2 regions of the Streptomyces sparsogenes subsp. cuspidosporus genome follow, and region 1 is predicted to be linked to the other one. Evidence: riboswitches for the same ligand, from Rfam matches in the RefSeq annotation. Region 1 holds a riboswitch; the other holds the start of a gene.
What was found. Region 1 has a riboswitch for cobalamin ahead of ABFY07_RS35030 (CbtB domain-containing protein). Riboswitches for the same ligand answer to the same signal wherever they lie in the genome.
Positions count from the first base shown of each region.

Region 2: it holds a riboswitch for cobalamin, as region 1 does, so the genes downstream of both, ABFY07_RS36860 (cobalamin biosynthesis protein) here and ABFY07_RS35030 (CbtB domain-containing protein) in region 1, are expected to answer to the same signal.

Region 1 covers NZ_BAAASD010000044.1:41,210-45,414, forward strand. The annotation lists gene ABFY07_RS35020 (sortase domain-containing protein) at 1-487, shown strand, start outside; gene ABFY07_RS35025 (CbtA family protein) at 583-1,374, opposite strand; gene ABFY07_RS35030 (CbtB domain-containing protein) at 1,389-1,607, opposite strand; cobalamin riboswitch at 1,645-1,799, opposite strand; gene ABFY07_RS35035 (glycoside hydrolase family 6 protein) at 1,976-3,034, shown strand; gene glxA (radical copper oxidase GlxA) at 3,328-4,205, opposite strand, start outside.
Region 2 covers NZ_BAAASD010000051.1:2,135-6,339, reverse strand. The annotation lists gene ABFY07_RS36870 (inorganic phosphate transporter) at 61-1,308, shown strand; gene ABFY07_RS36865 (hypothetical protein) at 1,321-1,587, shown strand; cobalamin riboswitch at 1,789-1,988, shown strand; partial or broken gene ABFY07_RS36860 (cobalamin biosynthesis protein) at 2,113-3,072, shown strand; gene ABFY07_RS36855 (cobyric acid synthase) at 3,258-4,205, shown strand, end outside.

The DNA.
Region 1 (4,205 bases):
GATGACGGGGGACGTGGCGGCGGCGGGGCGCCCCCCGACGCATCCGCTGCCGCGCGCCCACCGCCCCCTGCCCGCCCTGCCCTCCGCGCGGCCGCGGGGCGTGGTCGTCGAGTCGGTGGGGCTCGCGGCCCCGGTGGTCGCGGGTGCGGAGAGGGGCCGCTACGGGGTCGGGGGCTGGCACTGCGCCGGGGCGCGGCCGGGTGCCTCGGGGGCGTCGGTGCTGGTCGGGCCCGCCGACGGCGGGGTCCTTCGCCGCCTCGGCGGGGTCAGGCGGGGGGACGCGGTGCGGGTGTTCCGGGCGGACGGGACGGTCGCCGAGTTCACCGTCGAGGACGTCGCGCTGGTGACCGCCGAGCGTCTCGACGCCCGGCGGGTGTACGGGGCGCGGGCCCGGGGGCGGGCGGAGCTGCGGCTGGTCGCGGGCGGCGGGCCGCGCGGCGCGCGGGTGGTCGTGTCGGCGTATCTGACCGGGAGCCGGCGCATCTGACCCCCGCGCATTCCCCGCGCATTCCCCCGCGCATCTGACCGGGCCGGGCCCTGAGGCGGGGTGAGCCGTGCCCACCCCGCCTCAGGGCCGGGGGATCACACGGCGCTGGGGACCGGGTCCGGCCGGTGCCCCGCCGCCCGGCGCTCGCGCAGCGCGCGCAGGCCGAGCGCGCCGAACGTGGCGCCCAGGGCCGCCCACAGCACGGCGTGGGAGGCGAGCGAGAGCATCCGGAAGTCCCACAGCAGCGTGCCCTCGACGGGCACCGGGTCGGGGTTGTCGGGAAGGGCGAACAGGGCGAGGAGCACCGCGACGAGGGTCCCGGCGACCGCCGTCTGGCAGACGGCGGGGGCGCGGCCCGCCGCCGTCAGCCGGGTGTGCACCTGCCAGGCGAGCACCATGCCGAGGGCGCCGATCACCACCGCGGCGACCCACATCAGCTGGCGGTCGCCGACCGTGCCCGCGTCGCCGACCCCCGGGGGGTTGGCCGGATAGCGCAGGCCCGGCAGCAGTGAGAGCCCGGCGAAGCCCGCCGCGGCGAGCGCGATCGCGCGGGGCCAGGGCCGGGCGGAGGCGTCGGAGCGGCGGTGGACGAGCGCGTGCGCGACCGCGAAGAAGACGCCGAGCGCCAGCCCGACGACCACCGTGGTGACGACGAGACCGAAGTGCTGGGTGCCGCGGGAGAACAGCTCCTCGTGGTGCTTGACCGCCGCGGCCGCGGCGGCGTGCGAGTGCTCGCCCTCCTGGCGTTTCTCCTCCAGCCGGATGGCACGGTCCATCAGGGGCTCGGCCAGCAGCAGGGAGAACAGCCCGGCGGCGAGGCCCGCGAGGCCGCCCGCCGCCAGTCCGCGCCGGAGCAGGGGAAGTACGGGGACGTGGCCGTCTGCCATGGTGCCGGACCCGGTCAGTGGCAGGGGGCACCGAAGAGGTGCCGGCCGTCGTGCGAGAACTCGTGCAGGTAGTCGCCGGTCGCCGAGATCAGCGAGCCGTTGTCGATGAAGACCGCGTACAGCGCGATGAGCGCCAGGACGACCGCGCCCGCCGCGATCAGCCAGTCGCGGGTGCGGACGGTGGCGGCCGAGACGGCCGCGGGGTCGGTGTGCCGCGCAGTGTGCAGGGACATCCGCTCTTGCCTCCTTGTGGGGTTTCCACGCCCCTCGCAGGAAGGAGGACGACGGGCCAGTTCCTGACTCCCGGAAGCGCGGCGCGCCCGCGCGCGCTGACTTCCGGTCACAGTGGCGGGACCGTCCCGGAGTCGCACCGGGTTCCTGTGTGCCGTCGCCTCGATATGTGGACTTGTCGCATCGGAGAGTCCCAGTCGGATGAGTGCCTGTCAACCGGGCGAAATCCCGCGAAGGGCTGTGGACAACCGCACCGGGGTCGGTCTGGTGTGTAAGCATGGTTTCCATCGGTCTTGAGGGTTTCGACCGGTCTTGTCCTACCCGGGGCTTGAGGGGTGAGCCCCCGGAGCGTGCACCCAAGGGGGAGTGGATGTACGGGAGTCACACCGGCCGCCGGCGCGAGGCCGTGCGCGGCGGGGCGGCCCGGGGCGGGGCCGTGGTGGGGGCGCTGCTGTCGCTTCTGGCGCTCTCCGGCTGCTTCGGCTCGTCGTCCTCCGACCGCGAGGAGGAGGCGATCGCCGCCGCCAGGCCCGCTCAGCGGCCCCGGAATGTCATGCCGTACTGGGTCAACCCGGACGGCAGCGCCGCCCGGCAGGTCGCCGCGTACCGCAGGAAGGGGGACGACGAGGAGGCGCGGCTGATACAGCGGATCGCCGAGCAGCCGGTCGCCGAGTGGCTGGGCGTGGACGACCCGGAGGGCCAGGCGCGCGGGTTCACCGAGGCCGCCGCCGCGGAGGAGCGGGACGCGCTGCTGGTCTTCTACAACATCCCGCACCGCGACTGCGGGCAGTACTCCAAGGGCGGCGCCGCCGACGGCGACGCGTACCGCGCCTGGCTGGACAAGGCGGTCAGGGGCATCGGCGACCGGGCCACCACGGTGATCCTGGAGCCCGACGCGCTGCCGCACGCGGTGGATGGCTGCACGCCCAAGCGGTTCCTCGAGGAGCGGTACGACTTGCTGACCGGGGCCGTGGACAAGCTCAAGGGCCTGCCCCGCACCAAGGTCTACCTGGACGCGGGGAATCCGCACTGGATCAAGGACCCGCGCCGGATGGCCGAGCCGCTCAGGCGCGCGGGGCTGAAGAAGGCCGACGGCTTCGCGCTCAACATCGCCAACTACCAGACCACCGGGGACAACAAGGTCTACGGCAAGAAGCTCTCCGCCCTGGTCGGCGGCAAGCCCTTCGTGATCGACACCAGCCGCAACGGCAAGGGCCCGGTGCCCGGCAAGGAGGACCCGGAGGCCTGGTGCAACCCCAAGGGGCGGGCGCTGGGCGAGACGCCGACGGTCCGCACGGGCGATCCGGCGGTCGCGGCCTACCTGTGGATCAAGCGTCCGGGCGAGTCGGACGGCACCTGCAAGGGCGGCCCCCAGGCCGGCCGGTGGTGGCCGCGGTACGCGCTCGACCTCGCCCGTAACGCCACCTAGGGCCCGTCTTCAAAGGGGGCGCCCTGCTCACGACGCCGCAGTGACATCAGCCGCTGCCGCGGCGGGCGGCACCTCGCTGTGTTGTCGGAGTCGCCCGCCACGCCGCGGTAGCGGCATATTGACCGCAGCGCCCAGTACGAGGGCGATCCTCCGCCTTGCGATGCTCCCCCAGCTACCGCTGGGAGGTGCCCCCTGCACCAGACGCCGCTCGCGGCCGGACGCCCCCTTTGAAGACGGGCCCTAGCGCCGCATGACCCCGACAGCCGGGCTGTCGGGGTGTCCGGCTGCCGCGGTCAGTGCTTGGCGGCGCCCCGGGAGGCGGGCACCTTCACCCAGACCGCCTTGGAGGGGATCCCCTCGTCGTCCACCACCGTGAGCATGTACCACCCCGGCGGGACCAGCGACGGGTCGTCCGGGATCCTGACGCCGACGCTGTCCCCGCTGGTGATGAAGTCCACCGCGATGGACCGCTGCTCGACATTGGTCACATGCGTGAAGGAGCCGGGGCGGATCAGCCGCACCCGCTGGATCGCCGAGGCGTTGTGGGCCCGGTAGGTGGCCGTCGCCCCGCGCCTGAGGGTCCGGGGAGCGCCGTCGGCCAGCGCGGGCCGTGCGCCGCGGAACAGGTACGGCGGGGTGTACAGGTCGATCTGCTGCTGGAACCTGCCCGGCTTGGTGTTGGCGTCGTCGCTGAACAGCGAGTCGGAGCCGAAGGTCATCACCCGGCCGTCGGGCAGCAGCAGTGCCCCGGAGTGGTAGTTGCGGCCCACCAGCGGGTCGGCCACGCCGCGCGAGGTGTTGGTCCTGGGGTCGTAGATCTCCGCCAGCAGCACATTGCTGCCGCCGCGCCCCCGGTAGTCGCCCGAGCCGTTGGTGGTCAGGACGGTGTCGTCGGGGAGGATGACGCTGCTGGGGTAGCGGACCTTCGCGTACAGCTTCGGCCCGTCGCGGAAGCGCGGCCGGTCCTCGTGCAGGTCCACGACGCGGGTCTTCGCGGTGGACTCGGGGTCCTCGCCGACGCCCCCGCCGCCGAGCACCATGTAGCGCTGCTCCTGGGCCGGGGGCAGCAGCACGGACATCGAGGTCTCCAGGACGTCCGGGTCGCTGATGCCGGGCACGGTCCTGAACGCGTTGGTCTTCAGGTCCCAGACGCCGGGGGTGCGGCCCTTGT
Region 2 (4,205 bases), on a different contig from region 1:
GCGACCCAGTGGCGCTCCGTGCCACGAAGTGCGGGGATCGCACTCCCCCGAAGGAGTTCGATGGAACACATCACGCTTCTCATCGGGATCGTGATCATCACGGCCTTGGTGTTCGACTTCACGAACGGCTTCCATGACACGGCCAACGCCATGGCCACCACCATCTCCACGGGAGCGCTCGGTCCCCGGACGGCCGTGGCGATGTCGGCGGTCCTCAATCTCGTCGGCGCGTTCCTCTCGGTGGAGGTCGCCAAGACGATCTCCGGGGGGATCATCGACGAGGGCTCCGGGATCCGCCCCGAAGTGATCTTCGCGGGTCTGGTCGGAGCCATCCTCTGGAATCTGCTGACCTGGCTGGCCGGACTGCCCTCCAGCTCCTCGCACGCCCTCTTCGGCGGCCTCATCGGCGCCACCCTGGTCTCCGTCGGCATGGACGGGGTCAACAGCGACAAGATCGTCATGAAGGTCCTGATCCCGGCCGTGGCCGCGCCGATCGTGGCCGGTGTCGCGGCGATGGTCGCCACCCGGCTCACCTACCGGCTGGCGCGCGGCCGCGACGACCAGGAGACCGCGAAGGGCTACCGCGCCGGGCAGATCGCCTCGGCCGCGCTGGTCTCCCTCGCCCACGGCACCAATGACGCCCAGAAGACCATGGGTGTGATCACCCTGGCACTGATCACCGGCGGCGCGATCGCCCCCGACTCCGACCCGCCGCTGTGGGTCATCGTCTCCGCGGGTCTGGCCATCGCCCTCGGCACGTACCTGGGCGGCTGGCGGATCATCCGCACCATGGGCAAGGGCATCACCGACATCCAGCCGCCGCAGGGCTTCGCCGCCCAGACCGGCGCCGCGACCGTCATCCTCGCCTCCTCCCACATCGGCTTCGCGCTCTCCACCACCCAGGTCTGCTCCGGCTCCGTGATGGGCGCGGGCCTCGGCCGCAAGGGCGGGGTGGTGCGCTGGTCGACCGCGGGCCGCATGGTCCTCGCCTGGGTGCTCACGCTGCCCGCCGCCGGTCTCGTCGCGGGCGGCGCGGCGCTCCTCGCGGACCAGGGCGACTGGGGCGTCACCGCCGTCGCCGTGATCGCGGTCGCCGCCTGCGCGGCGATCTGGGCGGCCTCGCGCCGCAAGCCCGTGGACCACACCAACGTCAACGAGGTCGAGACCGTGCCGGCCGAGCCGGTGGGCGTCGTCACGGCCGCCATCCAGGCCGTGGCCCCGCCGCCCGCCGGGCCGGTGGCCGCCGTCTCCTCCACCCCCTCCGCCACCCCGGCAGGCGCGTCCGCGGCCACCGGCAGTACCAGCTAAGGAAGTAACGCGATGAGCATCGACTGGGCGGCCCTCGGCCAGGTCTTCGGCGTCAGTCTCGCGGTGACCGTCGGCTTCGTGGGCGTCTTCACCCTCGGCATCCTCGGCACCTCCCGCAAGGCCCAGCCGGCGGAGGCGGGCCCGGGCGCCACCTCCGCCACCCCCGGCGCCTCGGCCACGGCGGGCGCGGCCCTCGGGCCCGCGCGTCTCGGCGCGTACGCCTGCTTCGCGCTGTGCGCGGCGGCCGTGGCGTACGGCATCAATCTGATCGTGGCCTGATCCCCGCCTGACACCGGTCTGATCGATGACTGATCCTGACCTGACCCTGGCCTGATCCGGAGAAGCACCACCGGCCGCCGGGCCGGGCCGCGCCGCACGGCGTGGTCCGGCCCGGCGGCCGTGGCGTGGAAGGGGTGTCGCGTCGGGGGGTGTGTGGGCCTCGGCACACTCACGCAGGGTGGGGCATTCGCGAGTTGACGGCCATTCGCGGCCCATGGTGGACTTCCGGAGCCAAACGGCGGCAGGAGAGGAAGCCGGTGAGAATCCGGCGCGGTCCCGCCACTGTCACCGGGGAGCGCTCTCCCATCGCCCTACGAGTCACGGCCGCCCGCGCGGAGGCTGGAAGACCGGGAGAACCGCGGATCCGGGAGCCAGGAGACTCTCACCGCCGGTCACGTCGAACCAGGGCGCGGACCCTGAGTGAGGACATACCGCCATGCCCGGCACCGCCATGCCGCCGCCTCCCACGAGGCCCCTCCCCCTCCCCCACGACCGGACGCGGCAGGGCGGGACGGCGGGCTGAGGATGCGTGCCGACCACGCCTCGTACGCGTGCGGCGCCGCCCTCGGCTTCCTCGGCGACCTCGCCACGGGCGATCCGCGCCGCGGCCACCCCGTGGCCGCGTTCGGGACCGCCGCGCTGGCCGCCGAGCGGCTGCTGTGGCGCGACCACCGCGGAGCCGGGGCCCTGTACACCGCGCTGTGCGCGGGCGGCGCGGCCGCGGGTGCCGCCCTGACGGCGCGTGTCGTACGCGCCCTTGGCCCCTCACGTGCCGCGCACACCGCGCTGACCGCCGCCGCCACCTGGGCCGTGCTCGGCGGCACCACGCTGGGCCGGGAGGCGCGGGCCGTCGGCGGCGCGCTGGCCGCCGGGGACCTGGACGCCGCCCGGCGGCGGCTGCCGCACCTGTGCGGGCGCGACCCGCAGGCGCTCGACGAGCAACAGATCGCGCGCGCGGTCGTCGAATCGGTCGCCGAGAACACCTCGGACGCCGTCGTGGGCGCGCTGGTGTGGGGCGCCGTGGCCGGGGTGCCGGGTCTGGTGGGCTTCCGTGCCGTCAACACCCTGGACGCGATGGTGGGTCACCGGTCGCCGCGCTACCGGCGCTTCGGATGGGCCTCGGCCCGGCTCGACGACCTCGCCGGCTGGCCCGGCGCACGGCTCACCGCCGTGCTCGCCGCCCTGGCCGGGCCGGATCCGCGCGGCGCCCGGCGCGCCTGGCGGCGGGACGGCCACCGCCACCCGAGCCCCAACGCGGGCCCGGTGGAGGCCTCGTTCGCGGGCGCGCTCGGCGTACGGCTCGGTGGCACCCTGGCCTACGGCGGGCGCGTCGAGCACCGGCCGGTGCTCAACTCCGGCGGGCGGCCGGTGGAAGCGGTCGACATCGAGCGCGCGGTCCGGCTGTCGCGGCGCGTCGGAGCGCTGGCGCTCGGCGTGTCCGTCGCGGCCCGGCTGGCCGTCGGCGCGCTGCGGCCCGCCCGTACGGGGCTCTTCCCGGCCGCGCGTACGGGGCTCTTCACGGCCGCGCGGCCCGGCGTGCCCGTACGCGCCGCCCGCGCCCCACATGGCGCGCTCGCTCACCGGGCACGGTCCTTGGGGGCTCCCGGGGCCGCGGGCGGCGCGTACGGCCAGGCGACGGCGCGGCCCTCGGCCGCGGGGAGGGATCGAGGATGAGCGGGACGGATGGCACGGGCGGCGGGAGCGGGCCGGGCGGCGGGCTGCTCGTCGCGGGCACGACCTCGGACGCGGGCAAGAGCGTGGTCACGGCCGGGATCTGCCGGTGGCTCAGCCGTAAGGGCGTCAAGGTCGCGCCCTTCAAGGCGCAGAACATGTCGCTCAACTCCTTCGTCACCCGCGAGGGGGCGGAGATCGGCCGCGCCCAGGCGATGCAGGCCGCGGCCGCCCGCGTCGAGCCGAGCGCGCTGATGAACCCCGTGCTGCTCAAGCCGGGCAGCGACCGCAGCAGCCAGGTGGTGCTGCTGGGCAAGCCGGTGGGCGAGCTGAGCGCGCGTGGATACTTCGGGGGGTCTGGGGGGGCGTCCCCCGGGGAAAAGCTGCACGCGGGGCGCCGGGAGGCGCTGCTCGGAACCGTCACCGAGTGCCTGGCCGAACTGCGGCGCACCCATGACGCGGTGATCTGCGAGGGCGCCGGAAGCCCCGCGGAGATCAACCTGCGCCGCACCGACATCGTCAACCTGGGCCTGGCCCGGGCGGCCCGGCTGCCGGTCGTCGTGGTCGGGGACATCGACCGCGGCGGCGTCTTCGCGTCGTTCTTCGGCACGACCGCGCTGTTGTCGGAGGCCGACCAACGGCTCGTCGCGGGCTATCTGGTGAACAAGTTCCGCGGCGACGTGACCCTGCTCGAACCGGGCCTGGAGATGCTGCGCGGCCTGACCGGCCGCCCGACCCTCGGCGTGCTGCCGTACGCCCACGGCCTCGGCATCGACGAGGAGGACGGACTGCGGGTGTCGCTGCGCGGGGCGGTGCGCGAGAGCGTGGTCGCGCCGCCGCACGGCGCGGACATCCTGCGGGTGGCGGTCGCCGCCGTGCCGCTCATGTCGAACTTCACGGACGTGGACGCGCTGGCCGCCGAGCCCGGCGTGGTCGTGCGGTTCGTG